DNA from 4 places in the Clostridioides sp. ZZV15-6598 genome. Region 1 is predicted to be linked to each of the others. Evidence: riboswitches for the same ligand, from Rfam matches in the RefSeq annotation. Region 1 holds a riboswitch; each other region holds the start of a gene.
What was found. A riboswitch is a leader RNA that binds a small molecule or an ion and turns the genes downstream of it on or off. The one in region 1 is predicted to bind S-adenosylmethionine.
Positions count from the first base shown of each region.

Region 2: it holds a riboswitch for S-adenosylmethionine, as region 1 does, so the genes downstream of both, KGF50_RS15105 (O-acetylhomoserine aminocarboxypropyltransferase/cysteine synthase family protein) here and metK (methionine adenosyltransferase) in region 1, are expected to answer to the same signal.
Region 3: it holds a riboswitch for S-adenosylmethionine, as region 1 does, so the genes downstream of both, KGF50_RS13885 (MetQ/NlpA family ABC transporter substrate-binding protein) here and metK (methionine adenosyltransferase) in region 1, are expected to answer to the same signal.
Region 4: it holds a riboswitch for S-adenosylmethionine, as region 1 does, so the genes downstream of both, KGF50_RS16855 (methionine ABC transporter ATP-binding protein) here and metK (methionine adenosyltransferase) in region 1, are expected to answer to the same signal.

Region 1 covers NZ_JAGWCS010000017.1:24,255-32,678, forward strand. The annotation lists gene KGF50_RS05300 (M23 family metallopeptidase) at 1-291, shown strand, start outside; gene spoIIID (sporulation transcriptional regulator SpoIIID) at 389-649, shown strand; gene mreB (rod shape-determining protein MreB) at 847-1,866, shown strand; gene fabZ (3-hydroxyacyl-ACP dehydratase FabZ) at 1,882-2,310, shown strand; gene yyaC (spore protease YyaC) at 2,446-2,955, opposite strand; SAM riboswitch class I at 3,144-3,247, shown strand; gene metK (methionine adenosyltransferase) at 3,384-4,577, shown strand; gene KGF50_RS05330 (hypothetical protein) at 4,911-6,008, shown strand; gene KGF50_RS05335 (ATP-dependent RecD-like DNA helicase) at 6,280-8,424, shown strand, end outside.
Region 2 covers NZ_JAGWCS010000089.1:563-8,986, forward strand. The annotation lists gene KGF50_RS15095 (TetR/AcrR family transcriptional regulator) at 1-261, opposite strand, end outside; gene KGF50_RS15100 (homoserine O-succinyltransferase) at 415-1,305, opposite strand; gene KGF50_RS15105 (O-acetylhomoserine aminocarboxypropyltransferase/cysteine synthase family protein) at 1,335-2,600, opposite strand; SAM riboswitch class I at 2,710-2,812, opposite strand; gene KGF50_RS15110 (calcium-translocating P-type ATPase, PMCA-type) at 2,866-5,523, opposite strand; gene yaaA (peroxide stress protein YaaA) at 5,653-6,396, opposite strand; gene bcp (thioredoxin-dependent thiol peroxidase) at 6,412-6,870, opposite strand; gene ade (adenine deaminase) at 7,148-8,424, opposite strand, start outside.
Region 3 covers NZ_JAGWCS010000073.1:4,391-12,814, reverse strand. The annotation lists gene KGF50_RS13905 (HXXEE domain-containing protein) at 175-690, opposite strand; tRNA gene KGF50_RS13900 (tRNA-Leu) at 889-969, opposite strand; gene KGF50_RS13895 (Na+/H+ antiporter NhaC family protein) at 1,081-2,811, opposite strand; lysine riboswitch at 2,957-3,133, opposite strand; gene KGF50_RS13890 (lipoate--protein ligase) at 3,302-4,288, shown strand; SAM riboswitch class I at 4,379-4,484, shown strand; gene KGF50_RS13885 (MetQ/NlpA family ABC transporter substrate-binding protein) at 4,598-5,395, shown strand; gene KGF50_RS13880 (TerD family protein) at 5,498-6,097, shown strand; gene KGF50_RS13875 (GGDEF domain-containing phosphodiesterase) at 6,376-8,235, opposite strand.
Region 4 covers NZ_JAGWCS010000115.1:2,360-10,783, forward strand. The annotation lists gene KGF50_RS16840 (PAS domain-containing sensor histidine kinase) at 1-1,159, opposite strand, end outside; gene KGF50_RS16845 (MetQ/NlpA family ABC transporter substrate-binding protein) at 1,308-2,099, opposite strand; gene KGF50_RS16850 (methionine ABC transporter permease) at 2,137-2,793, opposite strand; gene KGF50_RS16855 (methionine ABC transporter ATP-binding protein) at 2,786-3,751, opposite strand; SAM riboswitch class I at 3,870-3,976, opposite strand; gene KGF50_RS16860 (class I SAM-dependent methyltransferase) at 4,326-4,952, shown strand; gene KGF50_RS16865 (TetR/AcrR family transcriptional regulator) at 5,033-5,227, shown strand; gene KGF50_RS16870 (hypothetical protein) at 5,532-6,131, opposite strand; gene KGF50_RS16875 (DUF3793 family protein) at 6,376-6,972, shown strand; gene KGF50_RS16880 (NrtA/SsuA/CpmA family ABC transporter substrate-binding protein) at 7,087-8,049, opposite strand; gene KGF50_RS16885 (ABC transporter ATP-binding protein) at 8,083-8,424, opposite strand, start outside.

The DNA.
Region 1 (8,424 bases):
TGTACTAAAGGTAAAGAAATAAAATCTCTATTAAACGGAATGGTAGCAGATGTATTTGATGATGAAGAATATGGAAAATCAGTAAAAATAAAAAGCGACAATAATACTGTAGTAGTATATTCAAATCTAGATGAAAATGTTAATGTTAAGAAGAATCAGAAAGTAACAGAAGGACAATCACTAGGTACTGTAGGAAGTACTTCTCAGATAGAAAGTGAAGAAGGTATACATGTGCATTTAGAAGCATATAATGGAGAAAAATCTATAGACCCAATGAGTCTAATTAAGTAAAAGTATAACAAGTTTAATCATATTTGGTTAAGCTTGTTATATTTTTTGGTGTTTTTACATATATATCATTAAAGCTATTATGTGAGGGGGGTAATCTTTGAGATCTCATATAGAGGAAAGAGCCATAGTGGTAGCAAAATATATACTTGAAAAAAACACTACAGTAAGACAAACAGCCAAGACATTTGGAGTAAGTAAAAGTACAATTCACAAGGATGTTACAGAAAGATTGAAGGAAATAAATCCATCCCTTGCCAAAGAAGTTAAAAGTGTGCTAGACAAAAATAAATCAGAGAGACATATTAGAGGGGGATTAGCAACGAAATTAAAGTATGAGAAGGAACATAAAAAAATGTAGGTTAAAAACCTACTTTTTTTATTACATTAAATTATTATAAGAAATATATTAGATAATTATAAATAGCAAAAGAATAATACCTCCAAAACATTTATTTTCTCTTGATTAAAGCGAGATTTTTGTATATGCTTTATTATAGGAGTATTAATAAATAGGCTTATAATATAATCTAATATATAAATGAAGGAGTTGAAAAAATGGCTGGAGCTGATATAGGCATAGATTTAGGTACTGCAAATGTACTTGTTTATGTTAGTGGGAAGGGAATCGTTTTAGAAGAACCATCTGTTGTGGCAATAGACAACAGAACAGATTCTGTTTTAGCTGTAGGAGAAGAGGCTAAAAAAATGATAGGAAGAACACCAGGGAATATAGTTGCAATAAGACCTTTAAGAGATGGTGTAATTTCAGATTATGATGTAACTGAGAAGATGTTAAAATCTTTTATAGATAAGATAGTTGATAAAAAAGGCTTTGGAAGATTTTTTATGCCTAGAATTATGGTATGCGTGCCAACAGGTGTTACAGAAGTAGAAAAGAGAGCAGTAGAGGATGCTACTAGACAAGCTGGGGCTAGAGATGTATATATCATAGAAGAGCCAATAGCAGCAGCTATAGGAGCTGGTGTAGACATATCACAACCTAATGGCAATATGATTATAGATATTGGTGGAGGAACTGTAGATATAGCCATAATATCACTAGGAGGAGCCGTTGTAAGTGAATCTATAAAAGTTGGTGGAGACCGATTTGATGATGCTATAGTTAAGTACATGAAAAAACAACATAATCTTCTTATTGGAGAAAGAACCGCAGAAAAAATTAAGTTTGAAATTGGTTCTGCATTTAAGAGAGAAGAAGAAAAGTATATGAAAATAACAGGAAGAAATCTGATTACAGGTCTTCCTAGCTCTATAACTATAAACTCAACAGAAATGTTAGAAGCCCTTAGAGAATGCGTTGAACAAATAGTTGTTGCAACTCATGCTGTTTTAGAAAAAACACCACCTGAACTAGCGGCAGACATAGGGGATGTTGGTATAATAATGACTGGCGGAGGCTCATTATTATATGGATTAGATAAAATAATAGAACAGAGAACAGGAATAACTGTTACAATAGCAGATGAGCCACTATCTTGTGTTGCAAAAGGAACAGGGATTGCTTTGGGCTCAATAGATTTACTTGAAACAGGTGGGTCTTTCAAAAGAAAATAATTAGGAGAGTTTAAAATGTTAAATATAGATGAAATAAAAGAACTAATACCACATAGGTATCCATTTTTATTAGTGGACAAGATTACAGAGTTAGAAGTTGGAAAAAGAGCTGTTGGTATAAAAAATGTAACAGTTAATGAACCATTTTTTCAAGGTCATTTTCCAGATTATCCGTTGATGCCAGGAGTGTTGATAGTAGAAGCTCTAGCACAAGTGTGTGGAGTGGCAATGATGTCTTTAGAAGAAAATAAAGGCAAATTAGGTGTATTTGCAGGTATTGATAAAGTTAGAATCAAGAGAGAAGTAAGACCAGGAGATACATTGACTATGGAAGTTGAAATGACAACACTTAGAAGAAATATAGCAAAAGCAGATGCTAAAGCTTATGTTGGTGAAGAACTTGTCTGTAAAGGTGAGTTAATGTTTGCTTTAGTAGAAAAATAAAATTTATGCGTATGAAAACAGAAGAATAAACATCAAAATAAAAAGGTAGATAATTTGGAGTATTTATTAAATTAAATACTCTATAGTATCTACCCTTTTAATATAAAAAATTTTATCAGTTACCTTATATAAGATTTAAGTAGATACCAATAGTGCTAAAGCTATTGTTTCAGCTAAGTCTAATATAAAGCTAAGACGTATATTATTAAATGAAAGTCTGTTATTTTCATCAATTTTATCTACAATTCCTACTATAGAATAATTTCCTATTTGAGGTAGTTTTTTTCCCACACCTTTTCCGGGCAGGATAGGTCCTTCTCTAATTTGTATATTACCTATGTTACTCTGCGACCCCAAGCAAGCATCTATAGCCAAGAAGTTACCTTGCATATGTGTATTTTTTATAGTATCTAAAGACTCATATATATTTAAGGCGTGAATAGGGTTATCTAGTGTACCGTAAACGGGGTATTTAAATTTACTGTTTTTAAGTATTGTTCCAACTAAAGGGCCTAAAGTATCACCTATAGCCCTGTCTGTTCCTATGCAAACAACAATCGTATTTTCATTAATTATGGTTTTGAGAACTGAACTTAGCACCTGTATAACATCATCATCGCTGTAATTTACTTTAGCTAAATACAATAGGAACACCCCCTTCAAAAAAATATATGAATAAAAAGCACTAAAAAGACCTAACTTTAAATTTCAGATAGAGATAATATTTTATTTGTCTCACAAAAAAAGTGATGGCAAAAATATGACTAAAAATCTTGACAAAATTTTAAAAAAATAGTAAGCTAATAAGGTAAAATAAAATTTAAATCTTGATTACCTTATCAAGAGAGGCTGAGGGATAGGCCCTGTGAAGCCCAGCAACCACCCAAATGGGAAAAGGTGCTAATTCCTACAAGACAAAAGTCTTGAAAGATGAGGTCAGTTAATTAGTATGCGATTACGATTATTAACCTCTTCTTATAAGGAGAGGTTTTTTATTTTGAGTAAAATTTCTAAGAATTGAAGATAAGGTAAAACCTATAATAAAAATTAAGAATGAATAAGGAGGAACAAAAATGGCAAGACATTTATTTACATCAGAATCAGTTACAGAAGGACATCCTGACAAGATATGTGACCAAATATCAGATTCAATATTAGATGCATTGTTAGAAAAAGACCCACAGTCTAGAGTAGCTTGTGAAACTACAGTAACAACAGGCTTAGTTCTAGTAGCTGGAGAAATAAGTACATCTGCTTATGTAGATATACCTAAATTAGTAAGAGAAACAGTAAAAGAAATTGGATATACAAGAGCAAAATATGGATTTGACTGTGACACTTGTGCAGTTATAACTTCTATAGATGAACAATCTGGAGATATAGCTATGGGAGTTGATGAAGGTCTAGAAAGTAAGACTGGAGAAGAAATAGAACAAGAAATAGAAAAAGTAGGAGCTGGAGACCAAGGTATAATGTTTGGATTTGCATGTAATGAAACTCCAGAATTAATGCCACTTCCAATATCATTAGCTCATAAATTATCAAGAAGACTTACAGAAGTTAGAAAGACAGGTTTAGTTGATTATTTAAGACCAGACGGAAAAACTCAAGTTACTGTTGAATATGAAGGAAATAAAGCTGTAAGAGTACATACAGTTCTTATATCAGCTCAACATTGTGAAACAGTATCAAATGATAAGATAAGACAAGATTTAATTGAGCATGTTATAAAATCAGTTATACCAGCTGAATTACTTGATGAAGATACTAAAATTTATATAAACCCAACAGGAAGATTCGTTATAGGAGGACCTCAAGGAGATACAGGTCTTACAGGAAGAAAAATAATAATAGACACTTATGGTGGATATTCTAGACATGGTGGAGGAGCTTTTTCAGGAAAAGACCCTACAAAAGTTGATAGATCTGCTGCCTATGCTGCTAGATATGTAGCTAAAAATATTGTTGCGGCTGGACTTGCAGAGAAATGTGAGATAGAGCTTGCATATGCTATAGGGATAGCTAGACCATTATCTATATTTATAGATACTTTTGGGACAGGTAAAGTTTCAGAAGAAAAGCTTGTTGAACTAGTAAACAAACACTTTGATTTAAGACCAGGAGCAATAATAAGAGATTTAGATTTAAGAAAGCCTCTTTACAAAAAGGTTGCTGCTTATGGTCACTTTGGTAGAACTGATATAGATTTACCATGGGAAAAAACTGATAAAGTAGAACAATTAAGAAAAGATGCATTAGGTGAATAATGCTTAGACAAGGAACTGCTAGAATGTAATTTTATAATTACGTTTTAGCAGTTTTTTATTTTATAATTAAATATATTTAATAAATACTAATTTTCAATCATATAATAAAGAAACATTATTTACTGAGATTAATATATTTCATTATATAATATTGCATTAAATTAATACATATTAGAAGACATATGTTAAAAACTGGTTAAGATTTCGTTAAGTAATGTTAAATAATTCAAAAAATATTGAAAAGTAGCACTAATACAACTAATATAGTCTTAATAAACTTACATTAAATTTTACTTATTAAAAATTTATTTTATTTAGGAGGGAGTAGTGTGTATGTCAGGTAAAATAAACATCAAAATGGTTATAAGTTTTGCTGGAGCATATGTAGCAACTGTAATAGGTTCTGGATTTGCAACTGGTCAAGAAATAGTACAATTCTTTACGTTTTATGGATATGCTGGTATTATAGGAGGAATAATATCTATGGTATTATTCTCATGGTTTGGAGCAGAAGTTATAGAAAAAGGGAGAGAACTAAAGCTTAAAGAACCAATAAAGATTTATCAAGTATATTGTGGAAAATATCTTGGTACATTTTTTGAATGGTTTGGGCCATTATTCTTGTTTGGAACATTAGTAATAATGATTGCAGGAGCAGGAGCTACATTGTCAGAGTACTATGGGTTAAATCCATATGTAGGTAGGATTGGTATGGCAATCGTTTCCCTAATAACTGTATCTCTAGGTTTAACAAGACTTTCCAAGATACTAGGTAATATAGGTCCTATAATAATAATATTTACACTTTTAGTAGGAGCAATTAGTTTATTTAGTAATATTGGTGCTTTATCAAATGCAGGAGCTATAGTTGATAGTCTAAACGTCAAAACTGCTACATCAAATGGATATTTCTCAGGAGTGCTTTATACTTGTTATAATGTAATAATAGTAATAACATTTTTAACTGGAATGGGAGCTTCAGCAGAAAATAAGAGAGATGCTGTATGGGGAGGTATAGTAGGTGGAGTAGCCCTTATGGCAGCAGCTATAATGATGAATCTAGCACTACTTTCAGATGTAGGAAATATATACACAAAAGAAATACCAGCTCTTTATTTAGCTGACAAGATATCTCCAATTATAGGTATTTTATTCTCAGTAGTACTTTTATTAGGAATATATACTACAGCTGTACCATTATTATGGTCAGTAACTAATAGATTTGTGGAAGATGATCATCCTAAATTTAAAATAATAACAGTGGTAGTAAGCATATTAGCATGTATAGGAGGATTATTACCATTTGATAAACTTGTAGGGACATTATATCCATATACAGGTTATATGGGAATTTTAATTTTACTATGTATGCTTTATCGAAGAATTACCAAAACTGAAGGATATAAGGAAAATAAATCTGAAGTAAATTAATATCAAAATAAATTTGTGAAATTTAATCTATGTTTTAGAAGTAAGCTGGTTTAAATAAAATAGTTATTTATATATGGTACCTTTACTTTAAGGTACCATATTTTTGGGGTGCAGATTTTTTTTGTTTCTGATAAAATGTATAATAGTTGGAAATTAAGTTAAGTATAAAAATATAGAAAAATTTTCTGATAGAATCCTATCATAGAACTTAATATATTTAAGTATACTAACATGCAAACGGAACAATTATTAGTATTTTTAGGAGATAAAAATGGAAAAATTAGAAGGAATGATAAGCGAAATAGTCTTTAAAAATGAAGATAATGGCTATACAATAGCTCATCTGGTAAATGAGAATGATGAAATTGTTGTTGTAGGATGTATGCCTACTTTAGCAATGGGAGAGAGTATAGAAGTTGAAGGTAAGTGGGTAAACCATAAAATTTATGGAACTCAATTTGAAGTAAATAGTTTTATGCCAGTGACACCATCATCTTTAGAAGGAATTTATGTTTACTTATCTTCTGGTATGATACATGGAATTGGCGAAAAAATGGCTAAGAGAATAATTGATAAGTTTGGTGTTGACACACTAGATGTAATACAAAACTACCCAGAAAAATTACAAGAAGTAGAGGGGATAGGTAGTAAAAAGGTAAAGCAAATAGTAAAGAGTTATGAAGAAGATAGAGAATTAAGAAACATAATAATAGAACTATCTCCTTTTGGAATAACACCTAATTATTGTTTAAAAATATATAAAAAATATAAAAGTAGTGCAATAGAAATTATAAATAAAAATCCATATCAGCTTGCTGAAGACATAAGAGGAATAGGGTTTAAAGTAGCTGATAGTATAGCTAATAAAATTGGCATAGATAAAAATTCTAAAGATAGAGTATGCCAAGGAATATTATATACCTTAAATAAATCCCTAAGCAATGGACATACATATTTGCCAGAACATATTCTAATACAAGATTCGGAAAAATTGTTGGAGTTAAATGGAGATATAGTAAGAGAATGTGTAATGATGTTAGTATATAATCAAAAAATACATATAGAAAAAGTAAATAATGAAAATCTCATATATCTTATGCCATACTACCTGTCTGAAAATGGAGTATGTAGTCAAATAGTAAAATTATCCCAGTATGAATTTGAAGATTTGAATATAGATATAGAAAATGAAATTAAAATTTTAGAAGATGATAAGAAAATTAAGTTAGCAGAGAAACAAGTTTTAGCAGTTAAAGAATCTGTGAACAGTGGAGTATTAATTATAACTGGTGGCCCAGGTACTGGAAAAACTACTACCATTAATGCAATTATAGATATATTTGAAAATAATGGGAAAAGTGTAACTTTAGCCGCTCCAACGGGAAGAGCTGCTAAGAGAATGAGTGAAACCTCTAATAAAGAAGCAAAGACTATACATAGATTATTAGAAATGGGATTTTCAACAGACGATGATTTAACGTTTTTTAAAGATGAAGAAGACCCGATAAACTCAGATGTGATAATAGTCGATGAAGTATCGATGGTAGACATTATCTTAATGTATAATTTACTTAGAGCAATAAAATTAGGAACAAGAGTAATATTAGTTGGAGATAGTGACCAATTACCTTCTGTAGGTGCGGGTAATGTACTTAAGGACATGATAGACTCAAATATTATAAATGTAGTCAAATTAAATGAAATATTTAGACAAGCTCAAGAAAGTATGATAATTGTGAATGCCCATAAGATAAATAATGGTGAACCACTTCATTTAAATACAAAGGGAAAAGACTTCTTTTTTATAAGAAAATCAACGAATGAAGAGATATTGAATGAAATAATAGGTTTGGTAAATGAAAGACTACCTAAATTTTATAATGTCGATAAACTAAAAGATATACAAGTGTTATCTTCAATGAGAAAAGGAGAGTTAGGAGTTACCAATCTGAACATAGAGTTACAAAAGTATCTTAACAAAAAGGAGAAGTTTAAAGTAGAAGAAAGTTTTTCTAAAAGGTTGTTTAGAGTTGGTGACAAGGTAATGCAAGTAAAAAATAATTATACAAAAAAGTGGGAGACAGAAGACCAGAAGGAAAGTGGTGAAGGTATATATAATGGAGATATAGGCTATGTCTATCATATAGATAAAGATAAGAAAACTATTTATGTACTATTTGACCAAACTAAAATTGTATCATATTTATACGATGAGTTAGATGAGATTGACCATAGTTTTTGTACAACTATACATAAAAGTCAAGGAAGTGAATTTCCAGTTGTAGTGATACCAATAACTTGGGCTCCTCCTATGTTACTAAGCCGTAATTTATTATATACAGCAGTGACAAGAGCAAAAAAATTAGTTGTGCTAGTTGGAGATGTAAAATATCTGGAATATATGATAAAAAATAAT
Region 2 (8,424 bases), on a different contig from region 1:
GAACTTTTCAATAACTGGGATATCTGGATTTGAAGCAATTTCTTTTAACATATTTATATCATTATCTATAATTCTAGTTATAATTTCATCCATTACCTCTTCTTTAGATTTAAAGTAGTAATAAAATGTTCCTTTTGCAATTCCAATCTCATTTAAAATATCATTTATAGTAGTTTTTGTGTATCCTTTAGTACAAAAAAGCATTTCAGCTGTATCGAGGATTTCACTTTTACGTTCTTCAGGGTCTTTTATAATTCTCATATATTTTCTCCTTTCAATAGACCATCAGTCGGTTTAGTTTTATTATATAAAACTACTTTTATAATGTCAATTTTATAAAATAAAAATAAGGTATAAAGAAGTATGATAATTACTTTTATACCTTATAGATTTCCATATTTTTTTAATTGTATTTTATATTATTAGATAATTTTTTATCCAATTTCTAAATAAAAGTTCTGAATGCTTTTTCCACTTAACAGTTGGTTCTTTTGAAGGATCATCATTTATATAATAATTTTGAGGTATTGAGATTTTATCACCTCTATCTACATCTCTTTTATATTCTCTATCTAAAGTATATTTATCATACTCACTGTGACCCATTACAAATACATCTCTTGAATTTGTAATTATATAAGGACCAGCTTCTTTAGAATGACTTACAATGCTCAATTCATCATTATTTTTCAAAGTTTCAATATTTACAGTAGTGTGTCTTGAATGTGGAGCAAAAAACTCTTTTTCAAATCCATCTACTATCTTACTATTTTTATCTACTTCATGCTTAAATACTCCAAAACATTTTTGACTTAATGGAAGTTTTTTTACATTGTAGTATTTGTAAAGACCTGCTTGAGCTGCCCAACATATATATAATGTAGATTTAGCCTTTCTCTTAGAATAATCCATAATATCTTTTAGTTCATCCCAATAATCAACTTCTTCAAACTCCATTTGTTCAACTGGAGCTCCTGTTATTATAAAACCATCAAAAGATTCTTTTTTTGCTTCATCAAATGTTTTATAAAAATTCTTAACATATTCATTACAACTTCTTTTACTCTCTCTTGTTGAGATTTTAATAAATTCTACAGATACATTAAAACCTGTTTTATCTATTCTTCTAAGCAAATCTAACTCTGTATCTATTTTTATTGGCATTAGATTTAATATAGCTATTTTAGTATCTATATTTTCTTTGTATTCTAAATCTTTATTAAAGTCTTCTTTACAAATTACATCTATTCCTTCATCTAATAATTTATTAATAACAGGTAGTCCCTTTGGTAGTATTAAAGCCATATCTTTTCACTTCTCTTTCTCTTATACTATTAGAAATTTAAAGCTTGATCTAAGTCAGCTATTAAATCCTCTACATTTTCTATTCCAACAGATAATCTTATTAGTGAAGGTAGTACTCCAGATGCAATTAATTGTTCTTCTGTTAATTGTCTATGAGTAGTTGAAGCTGGATGTATAACACAAGTTCTTACATCTGATACATGAGTGACTAATGCTGCTATTTGTAGTTTTTCCACAAATTTTTTAGCATTTTCAAGTCCCCCTTTTACTCCAAATGATAAAACGCCACTACATCCTTTTGATAGATATTTCTTGGCATTTTCATAATACTTATTATTTTCAAGTCCTGGATAGTTAATCCAATCTACATTTTTATGTTTTTCTAAAAACTTAGCTATCTTAAGTGCGTTTTCACTATGTCTCTCCATTCTAAGATGTAGTGTTTCAATATTTAAATTAGTAAGATATGCGTTAAATGGACTCAAACAATTTCCATAGTCTCTAAGTAATTGAACTCTTGTCTTAGTAGCATATGCAGCATTGCCAAACTTTTCAGTATAACTTATTCCATGATATGTTGGGTCTGGCTCAACTAATTCTGGAAATTTTCCATTGTCCCAGTTAAAATTTCCACCATCTACTATAATTCCACCAACACTTGAAGCATGACCATCTAAGTATTTTGTAGTAGAATGAGTGACTATGTTTGCTCCATATTTTAGTGGATTACAAAGTACTGGTGATGCTAATGAGTTATCAACTATAAATGGAACATTAATTTTTTTAGCTACATTTGCTATTTTTTCAAAATCTATAACTTCAAGAGTTGGATTTGCAAGTGTTTCTGCAAATACAACTTTAGTATTTTCATTTGCAAGTTCTGCTATTTCATCCTCACTTGCATCTAAATCAAATGATATTAAATCTATTCCAAATTTTTTAAGACTAGGTCCTAATAAATTAAATGTTCCTCCATATACTTTTGAAGAACAAAGTATACTATCTCCAGATTTACATATATTTAAAACTGCCAACATATTTGCAGATTGACCTGATGATACGGCAACAGATGATACTCCTCCCTCTAACAAACTTATCTTTTCTTCAAAAGCTTGAACAGTAGGATTACTTATTCTGGAATACATATGACCCTCAGCTTTTAAATCAAATAAGTCAGCAAGTTGGTCTATACTACTATATTTAAAAGTTGTACTTTGATATAAAGGTAAAACTCTTGGTTCTCCATTTCCTGGTTTATAATTTCCTTGCACACATATTGTTTCTTTGTTATACATTTTTGTATCCCCCTTAAATTTTAATTAAGAAAATTAAACTATTTGTCAGATGAGATTTAAAATAAATAAAGCCTGAGTATATAACTCAGGCTCTGTATAAGCTTAATTATACTCATCTCTCAGCTTCCGCCGCAGGATTTAGCACCAATGTATATAAATATACTGGTTGCCGGGTTTCATAGGGCCAGTCCCTCCACCTCTCTGGATAAGATTTATTTAATTTTTCTATGTTTTATATCTTATATTTTTTTCCTAATTTTGTCAACTACTTTTTATATAATTTTCTTTTAAGAAATTTTCCCACCTCTACTTGAACTACAGACATTATAGCTAAAATCACTGTTACAAGCCATTGCGAAGTGTTTAAAATAGTTAAATTAAATGCATCTCTAAAGTGAGGAACAAATAATATAACTGCCATAAGTAAAGCGGAAGCTAAAAATGAGATTAAAAGAAATGGGTTTTTACCACTATTTCTAGTAAACATAGAATCTGTATTTGAACGCTGGCTAAATGCACGCAACATTTGTGAAAGTGCTAATACACAGAATGCCATTGTTTGACCTACAGTATGGTTTTCTATATTAAGACCAATTTTATATGCTAAAATGGTCATTATTGCTACAAATATCCCCTGAGTAATAACTCTTTGTACAAGGTTTTTTTCAAACAAACTTTCTGATTTAACAGGTTGGTGCTTCATTATATTTCTACTTGGTGGATCAACTCCAAGAGCAAGAGCTGGAAGAGTTGCTGTTGCAAGATTTACCCACAGAATATGCACCGCAAGAAGTGGAGTATCCCAGTTTAACAATATTGCAACAAATAGTGTAAGTATCTCTGCTATATTTCCAACAAGCAAGAATTGTATAACCTTTTGTATATTTCTATATACACGTCTACCCTCTTTTATTGCATAAGCAATTGTGGTAAAACTATCATCCATTAAAATCATATCTGAAGAATCTTTTGCCACATCTGTACCACTTATACCCATAGCTATACCAATATCAGCAGACTTTAATGCAGGGGAGTCATTTACCCCATCCCCAGTCATTGCTGGTACTTCTCCAATTCTTTTTAGAGACTTTATAATTCTGAGTTTATCAAATGGTGATACACGAGCAAATACTGTAGCATTTTTAACAGCCTTATCTAGTTCATCATCACTTAAATTATCAAGTTCATCACCAGATATAACAGTATTTCCTTCATTCCAAATTCCAAGTTCATGAGCTATTGTTGTGGCAGTGACTTTATGGTCACCTGTTATCATTATGGTTCTTATTCCTGCTTCTTTACAAGTTTTTACTGCATCGGCTACCTCAGTTCTTGGCGGGTCAATCATTCCAACCATACCAATAAATGTCAAATCATATTCTATGTTTTCACTATCTTCCTTTGGTATCGATAAAATTTCACGCTTAGCAAAACCAAGTACACGTAATGCATCTTTAGACATAGTGAGACATAATTCGTGTATATTTTTTTTATCTAACTCTGTAATATTTCTTTCACCTTTTGATGTTAATATTTTAGTACATAAATGGAGAAGTTCATCCACTGCACCTTTAGTATATGCAGTGATTTTTCCATCTATATCATGAACAGTTGTCATACATTTTCTGTCAGAATCAAAAGGTTGCTCAAATACACGTGGATATTTCTCTTCAAGAGTGTCTTGATCTATTCCAAATTTATTAGCCATAAAAATTAATGAACCTTCTGTTGGGTCACCTAATATTTCATCTGTTTTATCTGGATTTATACAGGCATCATTACAAAGTGCACCAGCATAAACAATCTCTTTATATACTAGTGGGTGCTTCTCAGATGCAGTATCTATTGATGTTACTTTTCCAGATTCAAAATCGCCATTTACAGCAATATGTGTAACAGTCATTTTATTCAAGGTTAATGTACCAGTTTTATCGCAACATATTACTGTAGCTCCTCCTAATGTCTCAACTGCTGGCAACTTTCTAATCAAAGCATTTCTTTTAGCCATACGTTGCACACCTAGAGCCATTACAATGGTTGCTGTTGCAGGTAATCCCTCTGGAATAATTGATATAGCAAGGGAAATTGCAATCATAAACATTGGCAAGAGAGGTCTCTGATAAAATGCACCTATTGCAAATATAATAACGCATACAATAATACCTATGACACTTAATGTCTTTCCAACAGTATTAAGTTTACGTTTTATAGGAGTATCAAAATCATTTTGTGAATCTAAAAGATGTGCTATATTACCTACTTCTGTGTCCATCCCAGTTGCAACTACAACACCTACACCTCTACCATATGTGACAATTGAAGACGTATAAGCCATATTACTACGGTCTCCTAATACACATTCTTCAGGTAAAAGGTCATCTGAATCTTTTTCTGATGGGACAGACTCTCCTGTTAAAGAAGCTTCTTGAATTTTTAAACTAGATGTATCTATTAAACGAATGTCTGCTGGAATCATTGCTCCATCTTCTAAAAAAACAATATCTCCTATTACAAGATTACTTGCTTGGATAACATTTTCTTCACCATCACGCATAACACGTGCTGTAGGTGAATTCATATTTTTTAGTGCTTCCAGTGATGATTCTGCTTTTTTTTCTTGAACAATACCAATAACTGCATTTACTGTTACAATTATTAGAATTACAAAAGCTTCTGTAAATTCTCCAAATACTAAAGATAATATTGATGCACCTATTAGTATCAATACCATAGCATCTGTAACTTGGGTCCAAAGCATTTGTAAAACTGTTCTAGGTGGTCTTTTTCTCAGTTCATTTAAACCATACTCTTTAAGCCTGTTTTCCGCCTCGGTATCGGTGAGCCCCTCCTCTGATGAGTCTAAACTCTCTAATACTTCATGTGTTGCCATCGAATGCCAAGGCATCTGTTTGTGATTTTCCATTTTGGAAGATCACTCCTTTCTTTTTTTGATTTAAGAATAATTATATTTTAAAATCCAATTCAATTCAATACTCAACAATTATATTTTACCTAAATTTAACAATTCAATTTAAAGTCTATATAAAAATATCTACTCTTTCACAAACACATACTCATTATTATTAGATAGATCTTCTTGATATTTATATCCTTCTAAGTTAAACTTTTTTAAGTCACTAATATCTTCGATTTTATTTTTAACAATATATTTTACCATCATTCCTCTAGCTTTCTTTGCTTGTGTAGATTCTACTTTTAGCATATTATTTTTATTTATTTTAAAAGTACACGTTACATATGTATCATTATCATTGATAAATTTTTCTACAGTTTTACTATATTCACTTGACGCAAGATTGACAATAGCTGTATTTTCTTTACTTAATTCTTTATATATACTATCTCCCCAATATTCATATAAATTTTTGAATTTTCTTATCTGTAATTTTGTCTGCATTTCTAATCTATACTCATATATGCTATCATATGGTTTTACGACCCCATATAATCCACTTATGATTCGAATACAACTATTTGCAAATTCCTCGTCTTGCTTTGTAAAATTCTCTGCTTCTATATTTTTATATTGTATTCCATCATAAGTTAAGATTGCAGGAGTACCTAAACTATCAAATTTAAAATTATCATATCTACTCTTGTTTAATATGGCTAATTTTTCGTTGATTTTCATTTTACTTTTGAAATCCTCTACACTAAAGGCTTTTATATTCTTTGATATTTCTTTTGCTTTATCTATAAAGCAGGGTAAGCTTAAATCTCTATCAAACTCTTGTACATGCTTCATATTTTTAGCTGGTGATAACATTATAATCATAAATTTCTATTACTCCTATTTTTCCAAATATTCAAGAATCTCTTGTGCATTTGTATCTGGCTTTGCTTTTTCAAAAACTTTTTCAATAATCCCACTTTCATCTACAATATAAGTTGCACGAACAACTCCTAAAGCAGTTTTCCCATACATTTTTTTCTCTTTCCACACATCAAAATCCTTAATAGTAGTTAAATCTGGATCAGAAAGTAAAATAAAAGGAAGCTCATGTTTTTCTGCAAATTTTTGATGTGATTTAATACTATCTTTACTTATCCCAATAACTGGTATATCATTATTTTTAAATCCTTCATATGCGTTTCTAAAGGCACATGCCTGACGTGTGCATCCTGGTGTATTATCTTTAGGATAAAAATATATTACTACTTTTTTCCCCTTAAAATCTGACATACTGACTTTATTTCCATCTTTATCTTCTAATGTAAATTCTGGTGCTTTTGTACCTATACTTAACATAAATATCTCTCCTTTTTTAAAAGCAATTTTTTAAATCAATAATTTATACTATATTTATATTAGTACCCTATATTTCTCTATATAAATAAAATATTTTACTTTCTTGTATAGAAAATTTCATGAATATGTAAATCTTATATACTAAAAATTTTAAACTTTATTTGATTAGAACATTTAAACTGGAATTTATGTTAAATAATTATAGTAATTAAAATAGGCAGGATTTAATTATGTATTAAATCCTGCCTATTTATTTTTAATCTTCTAATACTCTAATCTATATAAATTTAAATTCTTCTACATCAAATAGACCTAAATCAGTAAGTCTTATTTTCGGAATAACTGGAAGAGCCATAAATGAAAGTGTAATAAAAGGGTCTACATACTTTGGAACTCCCATTTTTCTTGCTATTTTTAGCATATTATCAGTTGTTTCTTGCACTTCTTCTGCTGGAAGAGTGCTAATTAATCCAGCTACTTGAAGGCTTAAATGAGCAAGTACTTTTCCATTTGATACAATTACATAACCACCCTGTATATCTCTCAAGTAATTTACCGCAACTATAATATCATCATCATTATCACCTGCAACTATTATATTATGTGAATCATGGGCTACAGTAGTTGCTATTGCTCCATTTTTTATACCAAAACCTTTTAATGGTGCAACTGATATGTTTCCAGTCATTCTGTGTCTCTCAACAACACAAAGCTTTGAGTATTCTTCATTTGGATTGAAATATCCATTTTTGTTTGGTATAGATTCAAATAATTTATTTGTCAGAATTTGATATGGTACAATTTCCATTACATAATTTTTTTCATTTGACTTTAATTGTATTTTTTCTCTATTAATATCGTTAAATTTAACTGTATTAAGTAACTCTTTATCCTTAATTTCATATTTATAATTAGAAAAAATTCCTTCATCTATCAATTTGCCATTTTTATAAACACTATCTACCTCCATATTTTCTAAACTATTTAGAACAACAATATCCGCTTTATAACCAGCACCTATTGCTCCAATTCTATTTAGACCATATGCTTTTGCTGAATTATAAGTTGCGATTTTAATAGCTTTAATTGGCTCCATACCCAAATCGATTGCACACTTTATATTCCATCTTATATGCCCTTGTTTTTCTATATCATCTAAGTGCTTGTCATCTGTACAAAACATAAATTCTTCAATTGGTAACTTATATTTTAATAATCCTTTTATTATAGCTTCTAAGTTTTTTGCTGCACTTCCTTCTCTTATAAAAATTTTTAGACCTGCTCTTAATTTTTCATAAACTTCATTAAAAGTTATACATTCATGGTCATTTCTTATTCCTGCACATACATACGCTTGAAGTGACTTTCCACTAATATTTGGTGCATGTCCATCTGCAACTTTATCTTTAAAAGCTTCTAGTTTATCTAAAATTTCTTCTTCAGCAGATATAACATCATTAAAACACATTACCTCTCCTAATCCTAAGATTCTAGGATTATTTATGTAATCATTCATATCTTTTGCACTAAAATCACCTATTCCATTAGTTTCGA
Region 3 (8,424 bases), on a different contig from region 1:
TTGCATATTTCTTAAAATTTTAGTCATTTTATACTTTTAAAATAAATTGCTATAACTGTAAATCACTATTGTCTGTTCTTTCCGATTTTTAGTACGCTACTTATAGTATTTCCATAATATTAATACTACAAAATTCCAATTTTTGATTACTTCAACTAGTCAATAAACTGACATTTATATGTTTGACATCCACTTTGTAAACTTTCCAATCAATGACTGTGCAAACTTTAAATTCAATGCCACAATTATAATACCAATCATACTATACAGAATTGTTGTACTTATTTCACAATCAAGTATATAAATACTCTTACTTATACACCAAATGCTTATTGGTAGACATATAATGCTGGTAATGAGTGAAGGTATATATTTTCTTATTATGATTGACTGTCCTATGTGAATTATCAAATGCAAAGTATATGCGATAAAACTACCTAACCATAATAGATATACATACTGATTATCCGTTATAACTGCAAGTATACAGAAAATAAGGCATAGAATAAGTTCTTCAAATACAGCAAATGCCATACCCTCAGTGCTATAATTTTCATAATTTTTACTTATGAATGGATACTTCTTATCAAGCATTGATTTATTTTTTTTAAGCCATATTCCAAAACCTATTATCTCTTCCATATCATGGAAAATAAAAAGTAACGGAAACAACCATATGTATTTTTCCATAACATCCTCCTGCAAAGTCTATTTAATAGATGAATAATAATCAAGCGTAAATGAATGAATATACTATTTTTCACCTATAAAAAAAGCACTTCATATTAAAGTGCTAATCTATCACATATATCAAAAAATAAAAACGGGATAGCCCACTCCGAAAGCCAGCAACCCCAGTTTTTTTCAGCACAACTAAGTACTGTAAAGTGCGGATGAAGGGAGTCGAACCCCCACGCCAATGGCGCTAGATCCTAAGTCTAGTGCGTCTGCCAATTCCGCCACATCCGCTTATATCACTCTTTTATTTTACTATATTTCGCTATTATTTTCAATAACTTTTTAAAATTATCTAAAAATAAACAAAATAATGATAATAAAAGGTGAAATTCATTTACAGCCTTATTCTGCAAGTTCTATTTCTGCTTCATCTACTCTCTTTCCTATAATTTGAATACCTACAAATACAGCAGCTATAGCAACTGGTAATACTATATATATTGGCAATCCAAGTCCAGCTGGTATATATCCAAATACAATAGTAATTATTGCTGTAAATATAGCATATGGCATTTGAGTATTAACATGGTCTATATGATTACAACCAGCTCCCATTGAAGAAAGTATTGTTGTATCTGAAATTGGAGAACAATGGTCTCCAAATATTGCACCTGTTAAAACTGCACTTGTACTTACTATTACATAAGACATGTCAGGATTTAATGAATATGCAAGTGGTATTGCAAGTGGCATAAGTATACCCATTGTTCCATAAGCAGTTCCAGTAGCAAAAGATATTATTGCTCCTAATCCAAATATTAAACTTGGTAGTAAGAATGGAGGCAATGAACCTGATAATAAATGTATCAAGAATTTAGCTGTACCTAACTCTTTTATTACTGAACTTAATGACCAAGCAAGTATTAATATGACACCAGTGATTACTAAACTTTTCATTCCATCTATCCAAACATCAATTGCTTCTGATACTGTAAAAATCTTTTTAACTACAGCCATTATAATAGCAACTAAACTTGCAACTAATGCAGATTGGAATAATGCTCTAGATGCATCAGATGCACTAAATGCTTCTTTTATTGCCTCAAAAGAATATGGTGAATTTGTAAATAATTGTATTAGAGCCTTATCTTCTCCTCCCATTATAGATGTATATCCACTATAATAGAATGATGCTAGCGCAACTACTATTAATGTACCTATTGGAATTATAGCATTCCACACGCTTAATTTTACTCCGTTTTTTGGAGCTAAATCGTCTAGCTCTTCAACGCCTTCATCAAGATTTGTACCAATTTTTCTACTTCTAGCTTTTATTTCAGCTTTTCTCATTGGGCCAAATTCTTTTAATAATAATGCTGATATTACAATAAATGCTAATATTAATATGTTATAAAACCTAAATGGTATTGTATTTAAAAATATACCAAATGCATCAACATCTACGCTTATACTTTCAAAAGCATCATGTATTAAACCAACTTCGAGACCTATCCATGTAGATATTATGGCAAGACCAGCAACTGGTGCTGCTGTAGCATCTATTATAAATGATAATTTTTCTCTTGATATTTTCATTTTATCTGCAACAGGTCTCATCATAGGCCCTACTATTAATGAATTCGCATAATCATCAAAGAAAACTAAAAGACCTAAAAACCAAGTTATAATCTGTGTACCTTTAGCTGATTTTGCTCTCTTTGCAAGTGCTTCAGCTATAGCCTTAGCACCTCCCATCTTGGCGACGAGGTTTATTACTCCCCCAATTGCTAAGACTTGCAGTATTATCCCTGCATTCCACGGGTCTGATAGAGATACTAAAGCTCTATCTACTAAGTCTAAAAATGCTTGTATAAATGCAGCAAATACATTGACTCCACTGACTTGAATTATAAAACTTCCAGAAAGAATTCCTAGCAGTAAAGAAATTATTACATTTTTAGTTATAAATGCAAGTATTATGGCAACTAATGGTGGTATTAAAGTTAAGATTCCAAATTTTTCTGCATTAGCCAGTGCAATGGTATCTATATCTTCCTCTGCAAACACCATTACAGTTGACATTATAAACATAATTGTCGTCAGAAAAATAATATTAAATTTTTTATTTCTCATATAAATCTCCCTCTCTTTTTAATTTTGTGAATTATATAGGGTATTATGGGTTATGATAAAATAAAAAAGCCTTGAGTGGTAAACACTCAAGGCTTAAACATTACAATACATTGATAATACTAAAAAACAAATATAATATAATTCCTTAAATGATAGCTCACCACAAATAAACCTGTGACAGTTGTACATATATTTTATGTACCCCCAGCAATATAATCTTAAAGCATCGATTATAAAACTTCGGCAATATCCCCTTTCCCAATAAATCTTTGTGCTTAACTCCTTATTGGTACTGATAGATTATTGCGCCTCTACCCTTTTATTCACTTTTATTAAATATATTTTGAGTATATATTATTTATTTAAACTTTGCAAGGAAGTTTTAAAAATTTTACTTTAAAGGATTTTTTATATCATTGTCGAATTATAAAATTAATTGTACCAAAATCATCTAAAAAAATTTTATCAATTATATGGAGGAATTACTTTAATGTTATTAATTTACAATGAAAAAACAAACCCTTATTTTAATTTAGCAATGGAAGAATATTTACTTAAAAATTTTGATGAAGATTTATTTATTTTATGGAGGAATGAACCTTCTATAATTGTTGGAAAAAATCAAAATACACTCTCTGAAATAAACTTAGAGTATATAAAAGAACATTCAATACCAGTTGTTAGAAGACAATCTGGAGGAGGAGCTGTATTTCATGATTTAGGAAATATAAACTTTACATTTATAGCTTGTAATAATAATAGTTTTAGTGATTTTAGAAGATTCACCCAGCCAATAATAGACTTACTTAAAACTTTAGATGTCAGTGCTGAGTTTTCTGGAAGAAATGACCTTCTTATAGATGGTAAAAAGTTCTCTGGAAATGCTCAACATAACTATAAAAATAAAGTAATGCACCATGGGACACTTTTATTTTCATCTGAAATAAATGACCTTTCAAACGCACTAAAAGTAAAACCCATAAAATTTGAAGGTAAAGGTATAAAATCTGTAAAGTCTCGTGTAACCAATATAAGTGAACACTTACAGTCTGATATGGATATACTTGAGTTTAAAGATGCTATAATGAATTATCTTTCTGCAACAAATGCTGATAATACAAATTATTCTCTAAGTAAATATGACATAGAGGAAATAGAAAAGCTTACTAAATCAAAATATGAAACTTGGGATTGGAATTTTGGTAATTCACCGAAATACTCTCTTTCAAATGAATTAAAATATGCTGGTGGAAATGTAGAATTTAATTTAAATGTTGATAAAGGTATAATAACTAGTATAAAGTTTTTTGGAGATTTCTTTGGAAAGTGTGATGTATCTTTTGTAGAAGATAAACTTGTTGGTACAAAACATGAGGAAAATTCATTAAGATCTATTTTAGATAGTATTGAAATAAATGACTATTTCTTAGGTGCTGATACTAATATTTTAGTTTCTGGAATTTTAGGTGTTAAGTAAAAATAACAAAAACTTTAAAATATTTACAAAATTATGTTTACAGATATAGAAAATCATGCTAATATGTATAACATAATTAAAAATTAATACTTCTTATCCAGAGTGGTGAAGGGACTGGCCCTATGAAACCCAGCAACCAGTATATTTTAATATACATTGGTGCTAAATCCTGCAGTATTGTACTGAAAGATGAGTTTAAATTAGCTTTTAAAGCCTGAGTTTACACTCAGGCTTATTTTATTTTCACAATGTGATAAAAAGAGGGTATTTTATTTTTAACTAATCAATTATATTCAGGAGGGAATTTTTATGAAATTCAAAAAATTATTAAGTTTGTTATTATGTCTAGTATTTACTTTATCTGTAGTTGGATGTTCAAAATCTAAAGACGATAAAAAAATTGTTGTTGGTGCTACTTTAGTTCCAGGTGGAGAGTTATTAGAAGAATTAAAACCACTTATTGAAGAAAAAGGTTATACTTTAGAAGTTAAAAACTTTGACGATTACATACTTCCAAATGAAGCTTTAAATAATGGCGAAATTGATGCAAATCTATTTCAGCATGAGCCTTATCTAAAAGAAGCTGTTAAAGCTAAAGGCTATAAAATAATGGCTGGGACTAAACTATATGTATGCCCAGCGATACTTTACTCTTACAAAATAAAATCTGTTGATGATTTTAAAAAAGGAGATACAATTGCAATAAGCAACAATCCATCTTCTTGTTCTAAAGACCTTAGATATCTTGAAAGTATCGGACTTTTAACTTTACCTAAAGAAAATAATTTAGTTAGTCCTAAAGATATAATTGAAAATCCAAAGGGCATACAATTCAAAGAATTAGATATTGCTCAAATACCATCTTCTCTTCCAGATGTAACTGCTGCATTTATAGACACTACTTATGCAGTACCTGCTGGTCTTGATGCTAAGAAAAATGGAATCTACACAGCACCAGTAAATGATGAGTATGCTAACCTTTTAGCATTTAGAACTGAGGATAAAGACAGTGAAAAAATTAAAGTTTTACAAGAGGTTCTTACATCAGATAAAGCAAGAAACTTAATTGAAGAAAAATACAAAGGAATTGTAATTCCTGTTTTCTAGTAGAATTAGTATAATTTTAACATTATTATTGTAATCTTGTTGAATATTGACTTATTAAGTGCTACCATTTAAGTAAATCTATGTTTGTGGAGGAAGATTACTATGGCTATAGAATTGAAAAAAGGACAAAAAATAAATCTTACAAAAAAAGAAAATACCGATTTAGGTGAGATTTTAGTTAATTTAAATTGGAATCAAAAGGTACAAAAAAAGGGCTTTTTTGGAGCTCTAAGAAGTAGTAATATAGATTTAGATTTAGGTTGCTTGTTTGAAATGAAAAATGGTGTAAAGGGCGCTGTTCAAGCATTAGGCAATTCCTTTGGTAATTTAGAACATCCTCCTTTTGCTCAACTAGATGGAGATGACCGAACAGGAAGTAATACACAAGGCGAAAATATAAGAATCAATGGTAATAAGATAAAAGAAATAAAAAGAATATTGATTTATGCTTTTATTTATGAAGGTGTAGCTAATTGGTCAGAAGCTGATGGAATTGTAACTATTAAACAAAAACAGGATTCTGATTTAGTGGTTAAGCTTGATGAACATAAAAACGGTTATAACATGTGTTCAATAGCATTAATAGAAAATGTAAATGATGAAACATTTAGTGTTGAAAAAGTAGTTAAATACTTTAAAGGACATAGAGAAATGGATGATGAATTTAACTGGGGCTTAAAATGGGTTGCAGGAAGAAAATAGTAATATTTAAGAGACTATAAGTAAAACTACTTATAGTCTTTATTTATGTTTTCACCATTAACACTACTAATAAGTTCATATTATTTGCACCTCATATAAAACCTTATAATAATTTATAGTTTTCATATAATTATTTATTTAAAATCGTATATAATATATATTGATACTATTCTCAGCACTTGTATCACTATAAGTCTTAAATAGTTAATAAATCTAATAAAGTACTTATAATATAAGTCCTTCATTAGATTCGTATGTATTAAAATATACTTTAACTATTATAAACTATAAACAATTTCTTTATCTAGTATTTTTTCAAACTCTAACATTGGCATTGGTTTATAAAAGACAAACCCTTGAACCAAATCACACCCAATCTCTTTAAGAAACTCAACCTGTTCTTTATATTCAATACCTTCAGCAACAGTTATAATATTTAACTCTTTTATCATCTGTATAATATTTTTTATTACTATCTTTTCTTTTTCTTTATTTAAACTCTCTTTAAAAAACATTGAGTCAAGCTTTAAAACATCAAATGGTAAATCCTTCAAAACACTTAGAGACGAGTATCCCTTTCCAAAATCATCCAAAGAACAAGTAAATCCACTTTCATGTAAGTCATGTACAATTTCTAAAAGATGTTCTTGATTTTCAAAAGCAACACTTTCTGTAAATTCAATTTCTATAGTATTTTTAGGTATATTATATTTATTTTTTATTTGAGAATAAGTTTCTACAAATTTAGCATTATAAAACTGTATCTTAGAAACATTAACTGATATAGGAACAATTGTTTTATTTTCATCTAATCTTTTTCTAAGCCATCTACATACCTCTTCAAACACATATTGGTCTACCAAACTAATAAAAAATTCCTTTTCGAGTATTGGAATAAATATTGCTGGAGATATCACACATTTGTCTGGTGTCATCCAACGTACTAAGGCTTCTGCACAACCTATTTGTTGATTATGCAAATTAACTTTAGGTTGAAAATAAACAACAAATTCTCTTTTATTGAGTGCTTCATGTATTCTACTCTTAATTGTATTTTCTTCAATCATTTTTTTACGAATATTTTCATTATAAAAAGCGTACTTAGTACCTGGTTTGTTTTTGACAGTCTTTTGTGCAAAATTTGCACGATTTATTAAATCATCTATATTTAATTTTTCATTCACATCTTCAATACAACAAATTCCACTGACAATGGTAATACTATATTTATTTTTAATTTCATCTGTAATGTTAATCAACTTATCATCTACAATTTCTTGTCTTCTTAGTAAAGTCTCCTTATCTACATAACATCTTAATGCAACAAATCTATCTGCAATCTCTCTTGCGAATATTTCGTATTTTCCAATATCATCCATCATAAAATTAGAATAGCGTTTTAATATCATATCGCCATAATCGTATCCAAATATATCATTGATATACTTAAAATTTTCAAAATCAATATAAAATATAGCAAATTTCTTGTCTTTATACTTATAAATATACTGCTCTGCATCCAATTTAAACTTTTCTATAGTATTTGCTCCTGTAAGTTCATCTTTATATGCAATATTTTTTAAATCTACGTTTAGTTTCTCAAGTCTAATTAATCTTTTATTGTACTGTATAATCAATATAATCCATGCTACTATACCTACAATCGATATTATAATTATTAATGTCATTAAATAATTGCTTTTTTCCTTAGAATAATGTTCTACTTCAAATACTGTATCATTTGCAATCTCAAAAAATTCTTCACTTGCTTGTAATAACTGACTACTATCTTCTTCCATCCTTACTTTTTTAATTTCAATATTTAAATCTTCCCATTTTCTTTCCAATAAAGATAAGTACTCATTATACTTTTTACAGTCAGTGACTACTAGACCATATTTTCCATGTCCTGTATTTAATTCATGTAAAATTTCATCGATATATTCTACTAGTTCATCATTTGGTTGAAGATTCATTTCTAATTTAGTTAGACGTTGACTAGCTCCACGAACAATACCAACATAATTAATCAACTTTCCATAATCTCCAATGTTGTGAATTAATTGAACAGAAATGTAACTTATAGAAATTAATAAAACAAATAAAACTAAGATAGCTATCTTTAAAAATTTCTTCATAAAATACCTCTATCCCCTATGTTTTCACGTTTATCAGATATTCTACAATTATGCTAACTAGGTTTTTATATATTATAAATAATTAGTATGATTTTTTAAATAAATTTTCTAAACATTTTTAATAACCAACTTAGTAAAATATTGTATAATCATTTTTCTTAAATAACGTGTATTAAACTTTAATAAAAT
Region 4 (8,424 bases), on a different contig from region 1:
TTATAGCCCTTATCTCTTTATCCATTTTTATTTCATTTGTAATATTATTTAAGCTTATTAAATAATTACTTTCTTCTTCATTATTACTTAAACTTAACAAATATATGTTATTATTTAGCTCTACTTGTTTATCAATTATACTTATATCCTTATCAAACTTCTTTAGCTTTTCAGCTACATGCTCATCTTCTTTTATAAAATTTAATATGTGATAAAAGTTTTTCATGTCCTTTGAAAATTCATCTTTAAATGCATTATTTGTATAACTTATATTAAAATCATAATCTGTTATTATCCATACATTTGGTATAGTATCAAGTGCTTGTCTTAATAACTCTTTTCTTTCATCTATATAATTTTTTAATGTTTTCTGTATAGTCATATCCTTTTCTATTGCTAGATTTATCTTACTTAATTGTTCTGACTTTTTACTTAATTTCTTATTTATTGAATTTAATTCATAATATGGATATACTACTCTATTACTTAGACTGTATACATACACATAGTAAGTATGATTACATAACAATAAATATACTACTCCTATTAATCTATCTGTATCTACTATACTAATTTGACAAGTTGTTATAAAACCTATAATAGTTGCAAATAAAGCAAAGTATGATAAATTTTTTATTAAGCTATAATGTTCAGTTTCACTATTAATTTTGTTTAATACAAACAATAAATTAAACAAAGACATGACAATATTAATTACCATAATAATCATATTTAAATAAAAGTTATTAAAAATACTTCGTAGAAAATAATCTACTATTATAAAAGTACTGTTGAAAATCAACAAATGACGTATTCTCAGCTTTTTTATTTTAGAAATTGTTAAGTATATAAATGTAGACATATTAATTATACTTAAATTGAGTATCATAACTTGGAATTTTTGAATCTCTAATTCTGCTATGCCTAAAATCCCCACAAAAACTAATACAAGGCATCCTAATTTTAGTATGTTTATAAATTCATCTTTTTCAAAACTAGTTATATAAACTATAGAATATCCAAATATCCAAAGTAAAATTATCCTATACATATTTATGGAAACTGTATACAAATTTATATTCAAAAGTGCAATAATTAAAAATAACCCATTAGCCAATATATAGACCTTATTCTTCCTTAAAGTTCCTTTAGATTCCATATTCCCCACCACTTCTTCATTTTTATATAGTTTTATCTATAAATATGTTACCACAATTCTCCCAAAAAATTTGTCACTTTCTAGTTATAAAAAAAAATGAGTAAAGTTTTTAAAATTTTACTCATTTTATAGATTTTGTATATTTAATTTAAAAAGCTGGAACGATACTTCCTTTATATTCATCTTGTATAAACTTTTTAACTTCTTTACTATTCATAGCTTCTGATAAAGCTTTAATCTTATCGCTGTCTTTATTATCTTCTCTACAAGCAATTATATTTACATATGGAGAATCACTTGATTCTATTACTATTGCATCTTTAGTAGGATTTAAATTAGCTGTTAAAGCATAATTAGAATTTATTACTGCTCCATCAACATCTTTTAATACTGTTGGCAATTGTTCTGCATTCATTTCTTTTATTTGTATATTTTTTGGATTTTTAGTTATATCTTTTTTAGTTATAAGTTCGCCATCTTTTACTTCTATTAATTTATGTTTTGCTAATAATTTAAGTGCTCTAGCTCCATTAGTTGCATCATTTGGTACAGCTATAACTGCTCCATCTTTTACTTCATCTAATGATTTAACTTTTTCTGAATAGAATCCCATTGGCTCTATATGCACTTTAGATGTATAAGTAAGTTTATATTCCTTTTCCTTAACAGTCTCCTCTAAAAATGGGATATGTTGAAAGAAGTTAGCATCTAAAGAACCTTCATCTAAAGCTGTATTTGGAAGCACATAATCATCAAATATCTTTACTTCTAAATCATATCCTTTTTCTTTTAATAAAGGCTTTGCAACTTCTAATATTTTTGCATGTGGATTTGATGATGCCCCTACTAATATTTTTTTATCCTCTTTGTTTGAACATCCTACTGCTGATATTGCTATTGCTGACACTAATGCTACTGATAATAATTTTTTTAATTTCATTTTTTACTCCCCCTTTAAAAATGTTTTATTAATTAAGTTATTTTAGTTTCTTATAAGCTAGATTTCCTAAACCTTGTATTATTTGAACTAGTATTACAAGTGCTATTACTGTATAAACCATTACTGCTGTATCAAATCTTTGGTATCCATAAATAAGTGCTATATTACCTAGTCCTCCAGCTCCTACTGCACCTGCCATAGCTGTATAACCAAGTATAGAAATTACTGATAATGTAATCCCAGATACTATTGAAGGCATTGCTTCTTTTATCATAACTTTAAATACTATTTGTTTTTTTGTAGCCCCAAAAGATTTGGCAGCCTCTATCAATCCCTTATCAACTTCATTTAATGAACTTTCTATAATTCTAGCGATGAATGGTGCTGCACCAATAGTTATTGGCACTATTGCAGCAGTCTCTCCTATACTTGTTCCAACAATTAATCTTGTTATTGGAATCATTGCAACTATAAGTATCATAAATGGGAAACTTCTAAATATATTTACTATAAATCCTAGTGCACTATTAATCGTGCTATTTGGTTTTAATCCATCTGGTTTTGTAACTACTAATATAATTGCTAGTATAAATCCTAATATGGTTGCTACTACAGTTGGTACTATGACCATATATAAAGTTTGTAATAATGCATTTGGAAATAGTGTTGTTAAAAAATCAATTAGACTATTCATTTATCATTTCCTCCCATCTTATGTCCTTATCTGTAAGATATTGTTTTACTTTCTCTCCACTTTTATCTGAAACATTTATAATAAGTGAACCTAAAATATCTTCTTTAAATTGTTCTAATTTCCCAAATATTATAGATACATCTATGTTTAACTCTCTTGCCATTGTTGTGATGATAGCATCATTAGAAATGTCTTTAGGGAATAGTATTTTTATATTTGTTCCTTTTGGTAAAATTATACTTTCTTCACCTATTAATTTTCTAAGTCCTTTAGTATTTCTCAAGAAAATTTCTTCTGTATCTCCTACTTCTAATACTTCTCCATTTTCCATTATTGCCACTCTTCCACAAATTTGTTTTATAACTTCCATTTGGTGAGTTACCACTATTATTGTTATTCCTAGGTTTTTATTTATATCTTCAAGTAATGAAAGAATTGATTTTGTAGTATTTGGGTCTAATGCTGAAGTAGCTTCATCACAAAGAAGTACTTGTGGATTTAGTGCTAAAGCCCTAGCAATTGCAACTCTTTGTTTTTGACCACCACTTAAGTTTCTTGGTTTATCATTTTTCTTTTCAGATATCCCAACCACTTCTAATAACTCTAAAACTCTTTTTTTAATTTCTGCCTTTGTATATCCAAAACACTCTAAAGGTAATGCTACATTATCAAACACTGTTTTTCTTTCAAGTAGTGAAAAGTGTTGAAAAATCATTCCTAACTCTTTTCTTAAATCTCTCATTTGCTTTTCATTTAATGACTTTACTTCCTTATCAGATACAAGCACACTACCTTCTTGATACTCTTCTAGCCCATTTATACATCTAAGTAGTGTTGATTTTCCAGCACCACTATGACCTATTATTCCAAAAATTTCTCCAGATTCTATCTCAATACTTACATCTTTAAGTACTTGAATCTTTCCATAATACTTATTAACATTTTTTATGCTAACCATAAAATTTCCTCCCCACATATTCTGCTCAATTTGTATGTTTATTTTTATTTATGTATTTTAAATTTGTATCTAACAAAATAAAAGCCTGAGTATAAACTCAGGCTTAGAAAGCTATTTATACTCATCTATCAACTATATTAGTTGCAGGATTTAGCACCAATGTATATAAAATATACTGGTTGCCGGGTTTCAAAGGGCCAGTCCCTCCACCACTCTTGATAAGACGTTATTTAATTTAATTTAATTCGATTATCATTTCTTGCTATGTTATATATGATATATTTATTAATAATATTTGTCAATAAATTTATTTAAAATTTTTATTTTTTATTATTACTAATAAAAAACAAATAGCTTTATTCTATTGATTTTCTAGACCATAACTCTTTACATTTTCAATGGTTATATAACATCATATAACTATTAAGCTATCTATTTGATTTCGCCTATAAAATAAAGCCAGAAAGCTAATATGTTTTTTATAAAACTTTATTTTAACATAAATAGAATGACTTAAAGATAATTCTATGATAAAATTCTACCAGTTAAAAATAAAAATTATGGAGAATAATAAATGAAAAAATTTACAGAATATATTGGTTCTCAGTTTGGAAATCCTAGAGGTATTATTGGCAAATGTTGCTGTTTGATAATGAATACAATAAACCAGAAAATGTATAAAAGTTTAATATCATGTATTCGTCTTAATGAACAATCTAGACTACTCGATATTGGATATGGAAATGGATATTTGATTCAACAAATTTATAAAAAATATTCCACAGACATATGTGGCATAGATATTTCAAAAGATATGAAAGAACTTGCCACAAAACAAAATCTCAAAGGTATTGAAGATGGCAAAATTCAACTTTCAATAGGAAATTGTTGTAATTTGGAATACAAAGATAATTCTTTTGATATAGTGACCTCTATAAATACAATTTATTTTTGGGATGATACAACAAAGGGATTGTCAGAAATATTTCGAGTTTTAAAACCAGAAGGCATTTTTTATAATGTAGTTTACTCAAAAGAATGGTTACAAAAACTATCATACACTAAAGAATTTCAACTTTTTGATAAGGAAAATTTAATTTTATTAGGTGAAAAAGTAGGATTTTCAGAAATAACAATTGAAGACATTGTAAATGGTAAAAGCTACTTGGTACAATATAGAAAAAATGATTTTACAGAATAATCTATTTTTTATATTTAATTAAATAATCACAACATAGGCATATATCATAATACTGATATATGCCCTTTTAAATTAGATAAATAAAAAAAGTATATGCCAAAACTCAGATTAACCAAATAGCCAAAGCAGTAGAAGTTTCTGTAGGTACAATTTATCTTAACTTTGCAGGTAAAAAGGAAATTATGGACTTTATTCTCAAATGTACAATAGAACCTGATTTCTTATATAACTGCATTTATTGCACAAGGTACTGTTCGTCAGTTGGAGCATATTGAACTATCTACTACACTAATAATCGGAATTTTTATCTTGGTGGGCTATGGACATTCACTATACTTCTTTTCAAACACAAGATATTTCAGCTGATTTAGCAAAACAGATTTGTATGGATAACATTATAACTGCATACAAAAAATAAAATTGGCAATCATCCTACTGCAACAATTAATGTTGAAACTAATAATGGAAATATTAAGGTAACAAGGTTATATAGAAAAACACGAAGCCCAAGAAAGAGAATATCTTTAGGGCTTCGATATGTTTTTAAATTTTTTAGTATTAAATTAGTTATTTATTCTATTATTTTTTATTATTTCCTGTTATTCCTAGTCTATCATTCATGTCTTTTATCATTTTTCTAAAACCACTACCTATATCATTTCCAACATCTTCTGTTCCATGAACTAATTTCATAAAGTCATTTTGACCTTTTTTCATATCTTCATCAGATACTTTATCTAATTTTGCTAATCTAGCATCTATATCCTTTACTAATCTTTCACCTTCAGTTATTAATTCATCATTCATTTTCTTTAATTCAGCATCTTCTGTTTTACCATCTTTTTTAAGAGAAGTTACAAATGATTGTATTTTATCTCTACTATCTTTGTATGCAGCTTTTACTTCACTTAAATATTTTTCGTTCCCTGGATATTCTTTATCCTTAAACTGATTATTTATACTTTCTGGAGTATCATAAATAGAATATCTATTTAAACCTGCTATATAATCATTATAGCTTGTTGAATAATAATTCATATAACCTTCATTGTTGTTTACTGATTCATTTGGATTTTTCCCTGCATTTTCATTTGGTTGTTCAGTTTTTTTAGTACATGCTGTCATACCTATAGCTAATACTAACGCTAGTCCTACAAATAAAGTTCTTTTTAATTTCATTTTTATTACCCTCCTAGATGTTTTGTATTACAAAAAATTTTAATAAATTTCTTTCTCAACTTAGTATTTCTATATTTTTATTTTTTATTTACTAAAATTAAACAATTTATAATTTATTTTTTGGGAAATTATAATAGATAAGTAATTTAATAAAAAAATATAATTTTATTATTGATATTGATTATCATTCATAGTATAATTTAATTAATTGATATTAATTTTCATTTGAAGGAGGTTATCTTTTATGCATTGTTGCAATTCACAATTTTGTTGTAAAAATAAAATTGAATCATCATATATAAAATGGCTTTTGGAAGTTTTAGGTCCAGTTTTTTTAGGCTCTAAACCTGCTGAAATAATAAATATTTCATTTACTGACGTAAATAGAGAGGAAAAAATTAGTGATATTTACAAATATTTATATAAGTGTAAAAAGATAGATTTTATAGTTATTGATAAAGAAAAAAAAGGATTAAAAATATTATTTGTAAATAAAACTGCATTGTCAGAAAGATTAAAATGTAAAAAAACAGTAAATTTTCTAAAGTTTTTAGGATACAAACAAAATACTAACGTAAATGTTTATTTAGAGCATCTAGTTGAAAAGCTTAAGACTGACGCTTTTCCTGATGAAATAGGTATTTTTTTAGGATATCCCCTTAAAGATGTAATTGGATTTATGGGATATAGTAACTGCGAAGTTTCTATGATTAAATATTGGAAAGTTTATGGTGATCCAAAACAATCAGAAGACACATATTCTAAGTTTTTGCTTCATCGTAAAAAAATGAGAAAATTACTTGACTACATAAGCGTAGATAAAATAGTAAGCTGTTTCTAATTAGATTTTATTATATAAAATAATCAAAAACAAAAATACATCCTTTTATCATGTTATTTTCACAATAAATAAGGATGTATTTTCTATTTTTAATATGCTAATTTTCTTAATATACTAATTTTGATTATATAGCATATCTTTAATATTTATTTTCTTTTCTTGCATTCCATTAGACATCAAGAATTCTTGTGTATCTTCTAACTCTTTTATATCCTTATCTGTTATCTTAGAACTAAAATCATACCAAGAATACATTTCCTTTGTTTCATCTAAAGTCAAACCAACTTCTTTTGATACATCTTCCATTACCTTATCTTTATTTTCATCCATATATTTTAAAGTTTCTTCATGAACTTTCATAAATCTTTTTACTAATTCAGGATATTTTTGAGCAAAATCGTCACTTACTGCAGTAACTATTATTCCACTAACTAGACCTTCTCCATTTACTATCATTTTGCTACCTGCATTTATTGTTTTTAGAGCTACTGGACCTGCAAGCATCGCAACATCAGCACTTTTACTTTCTAGTGCAGAAGCAGCACTAGGAATATCCATGTTTACATATTCAACATCATCTATAGTATAGCCTTCCTTAGCAAGTGCAGCAATTAATAATTGATGAAGTATAGTGCCTTTTGGACCTACAATTTTCTTACCTTTTAAATCTTTTATAGATTTGATATTTTCATTGTTAGTTATAAGCATATATCCTTTTGGTGATCTACTATATATATTTGTAATTTTAAGCCCAACTCCATTAGAAGCAGCTATTATAGCAGATGTTCCACCTAATGCATGTAAAAAGTCTAATTCTCCAGCAGCTAGTGCCTGAGTTTGTTCTGGACCTGTTGTTAGTTCATGAAAATTAACTTTTATATTATCCTTTTTAAATTCCTTACCAAATGAATCATCTTTCTTTTCCAGTATGCTTGGAACATTAAGTGGAGACTTCACATAAGTTAAATTTATTTCCTTAGGTAAACTAGTCTCTTTTTTTGTAGGAACATCTTTATTACCCTCTTCTTTTGTTGAACATCCAACAGTACCAACCAATACCATCACTAAAGATGTCATTATTGCTAAAATTTTTTTGTTTCTTTTAATCACTTAAAACTCCCCCAATTCCCTTAATATTTCTTTTTTTAAGCTTATATAATAGCTTTTAGTTAAATCTCTATTATATTCATCTTCGACACTAAATTGTTTAATCCCTTTATTTTTACTAAAAACAATTATTTTCTTTGCTATTTCCATGGCTTCTTCAATATTATGAGTTACAAATACTACCCCTTTTTTAGTATTTTTATGGATATTTACTACTTCTTTTTGCATTTTTCTTCTTGTAAAATAATCTAATGCCGCAAATGGTTCATCCATCAATAGAATATCTGGGTTAAAAGAAAGAGCTCTTGCAATACTTACCCTATGAGCCATTCCTCCTGACAACTC